Regions from separate parts of the Hyphomicrobium denitrificans ATCC 51888 genome, predicted to be linked through region 2. Evidence: predicted binding sites of a transcription regulator. Region 2 holds the regulator's gene; the other holds the start of a gene.
The links. Region 2 encodes HrcA, which represses chaperone genes, less so after heat shock. Its sites were predicted from a motif close to GTTAGCACTCNCNNNNNGNGAGTGCTAAC; they were not measured.

Region 1 (4,294 bases), 850 kb from region 2:
GTGAGTGCGGCGGGTGCAGCGTCAGCGCGAACGCTTCCAACGCGCCGAGCGGCACGGCGCATCCGATCGGATCATCCGATGACGCCGCGACGAGCAGCAATTCGTCGGCCTGGCGAATGCATTTCGCGCTCCACGCGGTCGGTTCGCGATCAGCGATGAAAACGACTGTAGAATAGCGGGTTTCGAGTTCGTTCAACGCCGCCGTCAGATCCTCATCGTCGCGCGGATCGCGTCCCAGCACATCGCGCAGCGTCTCGCGTGTTGCGATGACCGTGCCGGGACGTGCAGCTGCGATGCTCGCGAAATCGCGTAGGAATTGAGGATCGATTTGCACATCCGCGCATCCGACGACAGCAAGCGTTCGAGGCCGCGGGCGCGGAACATTAACGCCGATGTCGCGACGGAGATCGGCGTGCAGTCGCGTTTGCATAGCAAGACGCTCTGCGAGCGTCGCGGTGAGCGCGGCCCAGATCGCAGGCGACGCCTCGGATATCGAATTGAAGTCATCGCGCGTCAGTCGCACGACGACACCGTCGCGGATCGCTCGCACGGTCGCTGTTCGCGCGCCGCCGGTAAAAAATGCGATCTCGCCGATCGTCGATCCGTGCGTGATTTCCGCGACCGGTTCGTCATGCCCGTCGATCTCGACGGCAAATCGGCCGGATACGACGACATGCAGCGCGTCGGCGATTTCGCCTTGCCGGACGACGCAGTCTCCATGCCTCACGGATACGGGCTGCAGCCGTTCCTCGAGCGAACGCAAAACGTTCGGAGGCAAATCCCGAAACGTGGTGACGCTCGAAAGAGAGAAGGGCTTAAACGACATCGGGGCGCCGCATGGCAGACCTTTTGAGCCTTATACCATACCGGCGCCCCGGGAATCATAAGAAGCAAATGAGAACGCGAGGGGAGTTAACCCGCCAGCGCTTCGACATGCTCCCAATTCACGAGATTGTCGAACCACGCTTCGAGGTATTTCGGGCGCGCATTGCGATAATCGATGTAATAGCTGTGCTCCCAGACATCGACGCCGAGGATCGGCTTCGCGCCGTGCATTAGCGGATTCTCGCCATTGGGAGTCTTCTGAACGTTGAGTTTTCCGTCTTTGATAACAAGCCAGGCCCAGCCCGATCCGAATTGGCCTTTGCCGGCCTCGATGAAATCGCCGCGAACCTTGTCGAAACCGCCATAGCCGTCGACCAGCTTTTCAATCTTGCCGGGAAGCTTTTTACCGCCACCACCCTTCTTCATCCACTGCCAGAAGTGCAGGTGGTTCCAATGCTGGCCGACGTTGTTGATGATGCCTGCATTCTTATCGGCATACGCATTCTTGCAGATATCTTCGAGCGACTGGCCCTCGTATTTGGAGCCGGCCAAAAGCTTGTTGCCGTTATCGACGTACGCGAGGTGGTGCTTGTCGTGGTGAAATTCGAGCGTTTCGGCGGACATGAACGGCGTCAGGGCGTCGTAAGCATACGGAAGATCGGGAAGTTTCAGTGTCATGAAAGGCCACTCATCCATTGGGTTAAAGGTAGCGCGACGCAGGAAAGTAGCTTTTGAGAGGAGTCAACACAAGCTAGCGATAACGCCTGCATCCGCCCTCGGGTTCCACGGATCGAAATTTTTTCCGATCGCAGGTCCATATGGTCGTTAGTCGGTCATTTTCCAGGATTCAGGCAATAGATTTGCGCACCGCAGAGCGCCGAACGAACGCAACGCTGTTTAATTCCGATTTTAGAAATTAGATCTTATGAACCAATAAAGCTTGCCCGCATTATAAAATGCTGCGACGTAGTAATGCCGGTTCTGATGTTTAAATTGGTAAGCACCATCAATTGCCGATAATTCATCGCTGTCCCGGAAGTTCGTATAATATGTATATTGACTTTGCCGCGGGCGTATGAGTTTTCTGCGCCACTTTTCAGACTCCACCATTGGCGGTGGATTTACCAGAGGTTTTGTTTTGTGATGCGAAAGGTAAAAAAAATGGCCGCCGTCAATGTCGACAAGCTTTCACTGAAAGAGCTTATTGATCTTGATGGAAGAGTAAAAAAAGCTCTGGCAATGGCGCGCGATCGCGAGCGGATGGAGATCAAGAAGCGGGTCGCAGATCTCGCGGAGACCCACGGTTTCTCGGTTGCGGAATTGTTCGGCGGAGCCCGCGGCCGCGGACCCGGAAAAACAAAGTCAGTAGGCGTTGCAAAATACGCCAACCCGGAAAACAAACTCGACACCTGGACCGGCCGCGGACGCAAACCCAATTGGGTCGTCGAACGACTGAGGAAGGGTGCCAAGCTCGCCGACTTTGAGATCTGACCGAGCGTCGCACGAGCGGACCGCCGATCTCCCAGAAGGTCGGCGGTCGCTGCCATCACTTCTATATTATCTCTATAGAAACAAAAGCCGTCAGCCGTCTGAATATTTGCGTGCTGCGGCGAAAATTTCCAAAAAATTATCGTTTGCCGGCCACGTTGCGGCCAAGTTGACGGCCGATGCGCTGGGCGCCTGCGCGAACAGTATCTGAAGCGGACGCTAACCCTTCGCCGCGCTGACCCTCCCGAAATTAGCACTCGATCCTTGACAGTGCTATCAACCGCTTCCATATAACCAGCGCGCAGTCACGGGGCGTCGCCAGCCGGGTTCACAAGCTGGGTTCGTCCTGCATGCAACTCCCCGTCGCTGCAAGCATACATCGAATCATCAAGCCAAATCATGAGGTTAGACCCATGGCGTTCCGTCCTCTCCACGACCGCGTGGTCGTGAAACGTATTGAGGAAGAAGCAAAGACTGCAGGCGGGATCATCATCCCCGATACCGCCAAGGAAAAGCCCCAGCAGGGCGAGATCGTTGCCGTCGGTCCGGGTGCCCGTGACGAGGCTGGCAAGGTCAACGCCCTCGACGTCAAGGTCGGCGACCGCGTTCTGTTCGGCAAGTGGTCGGGCAGCGAAGTGAAGATCGACGGCGAGGACCTCCTCATCATGAAGGAGAGCGACATCCTCGGAATTCTCGAAGTGACGGCCAAGAAAAAAGCCGCCGCTTAATTTCCTTCCCCTCCGAAGCATCAGTTAAATTCAGGAGTTGCTTAGATGGCAGCTAAAGACGTCAAATTTGCTCAAGACGCACGTGAGCGCATGCTCCGTGGCGTCGACATCCTCGCCAACGCGGTGAAGGTCACCCTCGGTCCGAAGGGCCGCAACGTCGTCATCGAAAAGTCGTTCGGCGCCCCGCGCATCACGAAGGACGGCGTGACGGTCGCGAAGGAAATCGAGCTCGAAGACAAGTTCGAGAACATGGGCGCGCAGATGCTCAAAGAGGTCGCGTCGAAGACGGCCGATCTCGCAGGTGACGGCACGACGACGGCAACGGTTCTCGCTCAGGCCATCGTCCGCGAAGGCGCGAAGTCGGTTGCAGCCGGTTCCAACCCGATGGATCTGAAGCGCGGCGTCGATCTTGCCGTTCAGGCCATCATAGATGACCTCAAGACCAACTCGAAGAAGGTCACGAAGGATCAGATCGCTCAGGTTGGCACGATCTCGGCCAACGGCGACGAAGTCGTCGGCAAGAAGATCGCTGAAGCGATGGACAAGGTCGGCTCGGAAGGCGTCATCACGGTCGAGGAATCCAAGACCCTCGATTTCGAACTCGATGTCGTCGAAGGCATGCAGTTCGATCGCGGCTATCTCTCGCCGTACTTCATCACCAACGCTGACAAGATGATCGCTGAACTTGAGAGCCCCTACATTCTCATCCACGAGAAGAAGCTTTCGGGTCTGCAGGCGATGCTTCCGGTCCTCGAAGCCGTCGTCCAGTCGGGCAAGCCCCTCCTGATCATCGCTGAAGACGTCGAAGGCGAAGCGCTCGCGACGCTCGTCGTCAACAAGCTGCGCGGCGGCCTCAAGGTTGCAGCCGTCAAGGCTCCGGGCTTCGGCGATCGCCGCAAGGCCATGCTCGAGGACATCGCTGTCCTGACGGGCGGCACGGTGATCTCGGAAGATCTCGGCATCAAGCTTGAGACCGTGACGCTCGACATGCTCGGCCGCGCCAAGAAGGTGACGATCGACAAGGAGAACACCACGATCGTCGACGGTTCGGGCAAGAAGGGCGACATCGAAGCCCGCGTGAAGCAGATCAAGGCGCAGATCGAGGAAACGACCTCGGACTACGACCGCGAGAAGCTGCAGGAGCGTCTTGCGAAGCTGGCTGGCGGCGTGGCCGTCATCAAGGTCGGCGGCGCAACGGAAGTTGAAGTCAAAGAGCGCAAGGACCGCGTCGACGACGCGCTGCACGCAACCCG
Region 2 (4,294 bases):
AGTAAGGGGGAGGCAACGCTCAGATCAGCACCCATAAGAATATCCCAGCACTCACCAAGCCGAGCCCTGTCCGCACGGCATGCAGTCGTCCCCATTTCTCGAGTAACGCCCGCGACGCCGGACCGGCCTGATCGACGACGGTCGCCTCGAGCACCCGGTTCGTCGGCATGATCGAAATGAACGTATAGGGCCAGTTGGCGAACAGCACGAGCGCTCCGAGCAACCATAGCCAATTGCCGGTGACGAGCCATTCGAGAACGCCGAGCACGGACCCAAGCAACGCCAGCGTCGCCTGCATCATCGCGCCGCGCGGGTAAGCGACGTGCCAGTGCGCCAGAGCCGGACCATCGCCCAGCTCCATGCGCGCCGGATGCTCGGCAACGCTGATGTAAAGCGCCGCTCCGGCGAACAGGCACGCAGCGACGAGTGCGAAGTTTCCGAACATGCTCGTTCCATCCGAGCGTCTGGTTTACCCGACCGTCAGCTTCTGCAATTGCACGAGTTCGCCAATACCCTTTTTTGCCAACGTCAGCAGATCGCCAAACCGCTCCTCGGTAAACGGCGTCGTTTCCGCCGTCCCCTGGATTTCGACGATCCCACCCGTGCCCGTCATGACGAAGTTGGAATCGGCGTCGGCGTTGCTGTCCTCGGCATAGTCGAGATCGAGAACCGGATCGCCTTTATAAATTCCGCATGACACGGCGGCGACATGGTCGCGCAAAACGCCGTCCTTCACCATGTCGCGCATTTTCATCCATTGGATGCAATCATGCAGAGCCACCCAGGCGCCGGTGATCGACGCTGTCCGCGTTCCGCCATCGGCCTGGATAACGTCGCAGTCGACCGTGATCTGGCGTTCCCCGAGCTTCGGCAGATCGACGACGGCACGCAACGCGCGACCGACGAGCCGCTGGATTTCCTGGGTTCGTCCCGACGGATGCCCGCTCGTCACCTCGCGCCGTGTCCGCTCGTGCGTGGCGCGCGGCAGCATCGAGTATTCGGCCGTGACCCAACCCCGGCCTTGACCCTTGAGCCACTGCGGCAGGCGCTCTTCGAGGCTTGCCGTGCAGAGGACATGCGTATCCCCGAATTTGATCAGGCAAGAGCCTTCGGCATGCTTGGACACGGCACGTTCAATCGAAACGCGGCGCAGCTCATCGGGCTTGCGTTTGGAGGGTCGCATAATGTTCCTGAAAACCTTGAAATTTCGCTGGAGGCTAAAGAAGTCGTCCCCGCCCTTCAACCCTAAAGCCCGAAACCCTGCAAGCCGATTTGACGGAAGCCATTGGCCTTCCTAGACTCTCAGGTCATGAAAATCGACGATCAGGCCGTGACGGCAGCCTTGCTTGACGGCAAAAGCCCGCTTCAGAAGCTTAACGAGCGCTCGCGCACGATCCTGCGGCGCATCGTCGAGAGCTATCTGGCGACCGGCGAACCCGTCGGCTCGCGCAACCTGTCGCGCGCTCTGCCGATCGCGCTGTCCCCCGCATCCATCCGCAACGTGATGTCGGACCTGGAGCAGCTTGGCCTTATCGTTTCGCCGCACACCTCCGCCGGGCGGCTGCCGACGCAGCTCGGGTTGCGGTTATTCGTCGACGGCCTGCTCGAGGTCGGCGACGTGACGCCGGAGGAACGCCGCCAGATCGAGACGCAGATCGCCTACCGCCGCGACAAATCCGTCGATCAGTTGCTGAGCGAAGCCGGCGAATTGATTTCCGGCCTTTCGCACTGCGCCGGCATTGTGCTCGCCGAAAAGCAGGTCGCGCGCCTGCGCCACATCGAATTCGTGCCGCTCGAACCCGGACGCGGCCTCGCCGTTCTCGTCGACGAAGACCAGAATGTCGAAAACCGCATCATCGCGCTGCCCGAGGGGCTGCCGCCGTCCGCGTTGCAGGAAGCCTCCAACTATCTCAACACGCACGTCCGCGGCATGACGCTCGCCGAGGCAAAGGTCGAGCTTGAGAAATCGCTGCACGTCGCCAAGGCCGAGCTCGATCAGCTCGCGCAGAAGGTCATCACCGCAGGCCTGGCGGAATGGTCCGGCGTTTCCGACGACCGCAAGAGTCTCATTGTTCGCGGGCAGAGCAATCTCTTGAAAGACGTGACCGCCGCCGAGGATCTCGAACGCATCCGCCAGCTGTTCGACGCATTCGAGGCGAAACAGGACATCGTCGAGCTGCTCGGCGCCTCCGACAGGGCGGAAGGCGTTCGCATTTTCATCGGTTCCGAGAACAAGCTGTTTTCACTGTCCGGATCGTCTCTGATCGTCGCACCGTTCCGCGATCAAACTCGTCACGTGGTCGGCGTCCTGGGCGTGATCGGCCCGACGCGGCTGAATTACGCGCGCATTATCCCGATGGTCGATTACACAGCGAAGCTGGTCAGCCGTCTCATTCCTTAAGGGTTCGTTGAGCGCCAGCGTCTACTGCGGTTCACGACCGCCTTGATTTTTCGGCCATTGCAGCCGATATCCCGGGACCCGTTCGTGTGCGCATCGGGTTCCCATCAATCCCAAGCGAAGAGAATCATGAGCGACGAGAACAAGCCGGTTGACGAGCCCATCGAGGACGCAGCGTCCGAGCACGGCGATGTAACGCCGGAACAGCTCAAGGCGATGGTCGCCGCTTTGCAGGCCGAGATCGACAACAAGACCGCTGAGGTCGCGGCCAAGCAGGACGCCTATCTGCGCGCCGTCGCTGAAACCGAAAACGTGCGCCGCCGCCTCGAAAAGGAAAAAGAGGAAACGGCGAAATACGCGATCTCGAAGTTCGCGAAAGATATTCTGACGGTCGGCGATAACTTCCAGCGCGCCATCGCTGCCGTGCCGAAGGACGCGCTCGAAGGCGATCCGGCGCTATCGGCGTTGCTTGATGGCGTCGTTCTCGCCGAACGCGACTATCGCGGCGCCCTCGAACGCCACGGCATCGTCGTCGACGATCCCGTCGGCCAGCCGTTCAATCCCCATCATCATCAGGCCGTGATGGAGCAGGAGAATCCTGACGTCCCGAGCGGCACCGTGCTGCAGGTTTTCCAGGTCGGTTATCTGATCGAGGACCGTTGCCTTCGCCCGGCGATGGTCGTCGTCTCGAAGGGCGGCCCGAAGGTCGCAAAACAGGACGTCAACGAACCACCTCCCGCGGCCTAACCGCTGCTGTGACGACGTTGCGCAGAGCCGCCGTCAGACGAAATCCGAGGGAATTCGTACTCTTGAAGCGCCATTTCGGATCAAATTATTCCTGACGAAATGGCCCAAAATCGAACGTGTTTGAGGGGAAAGGTTTGTGCTGGTAATCCGCGACCCGGTGGCCTTAAAGTTGATGTGCGGTTGCGCGGGTGAACCGTTGCACGCGAAAAACAGCTCCTTATATAACCGTCGGTCACACCATTGAAATCCTGGGGACCGGTGCTTTGAGCCCCTCGTGGGCGGGCACGTTGGATGCCAAACAAGGGTCCACCCGGTCTGCCGCAACTCAGAAGGATTGACGAGAATGTCTAAAGTAATCGGTATTGACCTCGGCACGACCAACTCATGCGTCGCTGTCATGGAGGGCGGAAAGCCGAAGGTTCTGGAGAATTCCGAGGGCGCGAACACGACGCCGTCCGTCGTTGCATTTACGTCCGACGACGAGCGTCTCGTCGGCTTGCCGGCCAAGCGCCAGGCTGTGACGAACCCCACGAACACCTTCTTCGCCATCAAGCGTTTGATCGGCCGCCGCTTCGACGACCCGGAGGTCCAGAAGGACGTTAAGCTGGTCCCGTTCAATATCGTTAAAGGTACCAACGGCGACGCCTGGGTCGAAAGCCACGGCAAGCAGTATTCCCCGCAGCAGATCTCTGCGTTCATCCTTCAGAAGATGAAGGAAACCGCCGAAGCCAAGCTCGGCGAGAAAGTCACGCAGGCCGTCATCACCGTTCCGGCGTACTTCAACGACGCTCAGCGCCAGGCGACCAAAGACGCCGGCAAGATCGCCGGTCTTGAAGTGCTGCGCATCATCAATGAGCCGACGGCAGCCGCGCTCGCTTACGGTCTCGACAAAAAGAAAGAAGCCAAGACCATCGCGGTCTACGACCTCGGCGGCGGCACGTTCGACGTGTCGATCCTCGAGATCGGTGACGGCGTCTTCGAAGTGAAGTCGACGAACGGTGACACGCACCTCGGCGGCGAAGACTTCGACATGGTGCTGGTCAGCTACCTCGCTGACGAGTTCAAGAAGGAGCAGGGCATCGATCTCCGCTCCGACAAGCTGGCTCTGCAGCGCCTGAAGGAAGCCGCTGAAAAGGCCAAGATCGAACT

Region 1: the regulator HrcA is predicted to act here: its motif matches at 2,563-2,591, upstream of groES (co-chaperone GroES).

Annotation. Positions count from the first base shown of each region.
Region 1 covers NC_014313.1:2,597,633-2,601,926, reverse strand. Annotated here, with positions in the region: gene HDEN_RS12575 (cyclic nucleotide-binding and patatin-like phospholipase domain-containing protein) at 1-826, opposite strand, end outside; gene HDEN_RS12570 (superoxide dismutase) at 913-1,503, opposite strand; gene HDEN_RS12565 (H-NS histone family protein) at 1,987-2,316, shown strand; gene groES (co-chaperone GroES) at 2,727-3,041, shown strand; gene groL (chaperonin GroEL) at 3,087-4,294, shown strand, end outside.
Region 2 covers NC_014313.1:3,452,077-3,456,370, reverse strand. Annotated here, with positions in the region: gene HDEN_RS16765 (VOC family protein) at 1-35, opposite strand, end outside; gene HDEN_RS16760 (anthrone oxygenase family protein) at 20-445, opposite strand; gene rph (ribonuclease PH) at 470-1,183, opposite strand; gene hrcA (heat-inducible transcriptional repressor HrcA) at 1,310-2,401, shown strand; gene grpE (nucleotide exchange factor GrpE) at 2,528-3,145, shown strand; gene dnaK (molecular chaperone DnaK) at 3,489-4,294, shown strand, end outside.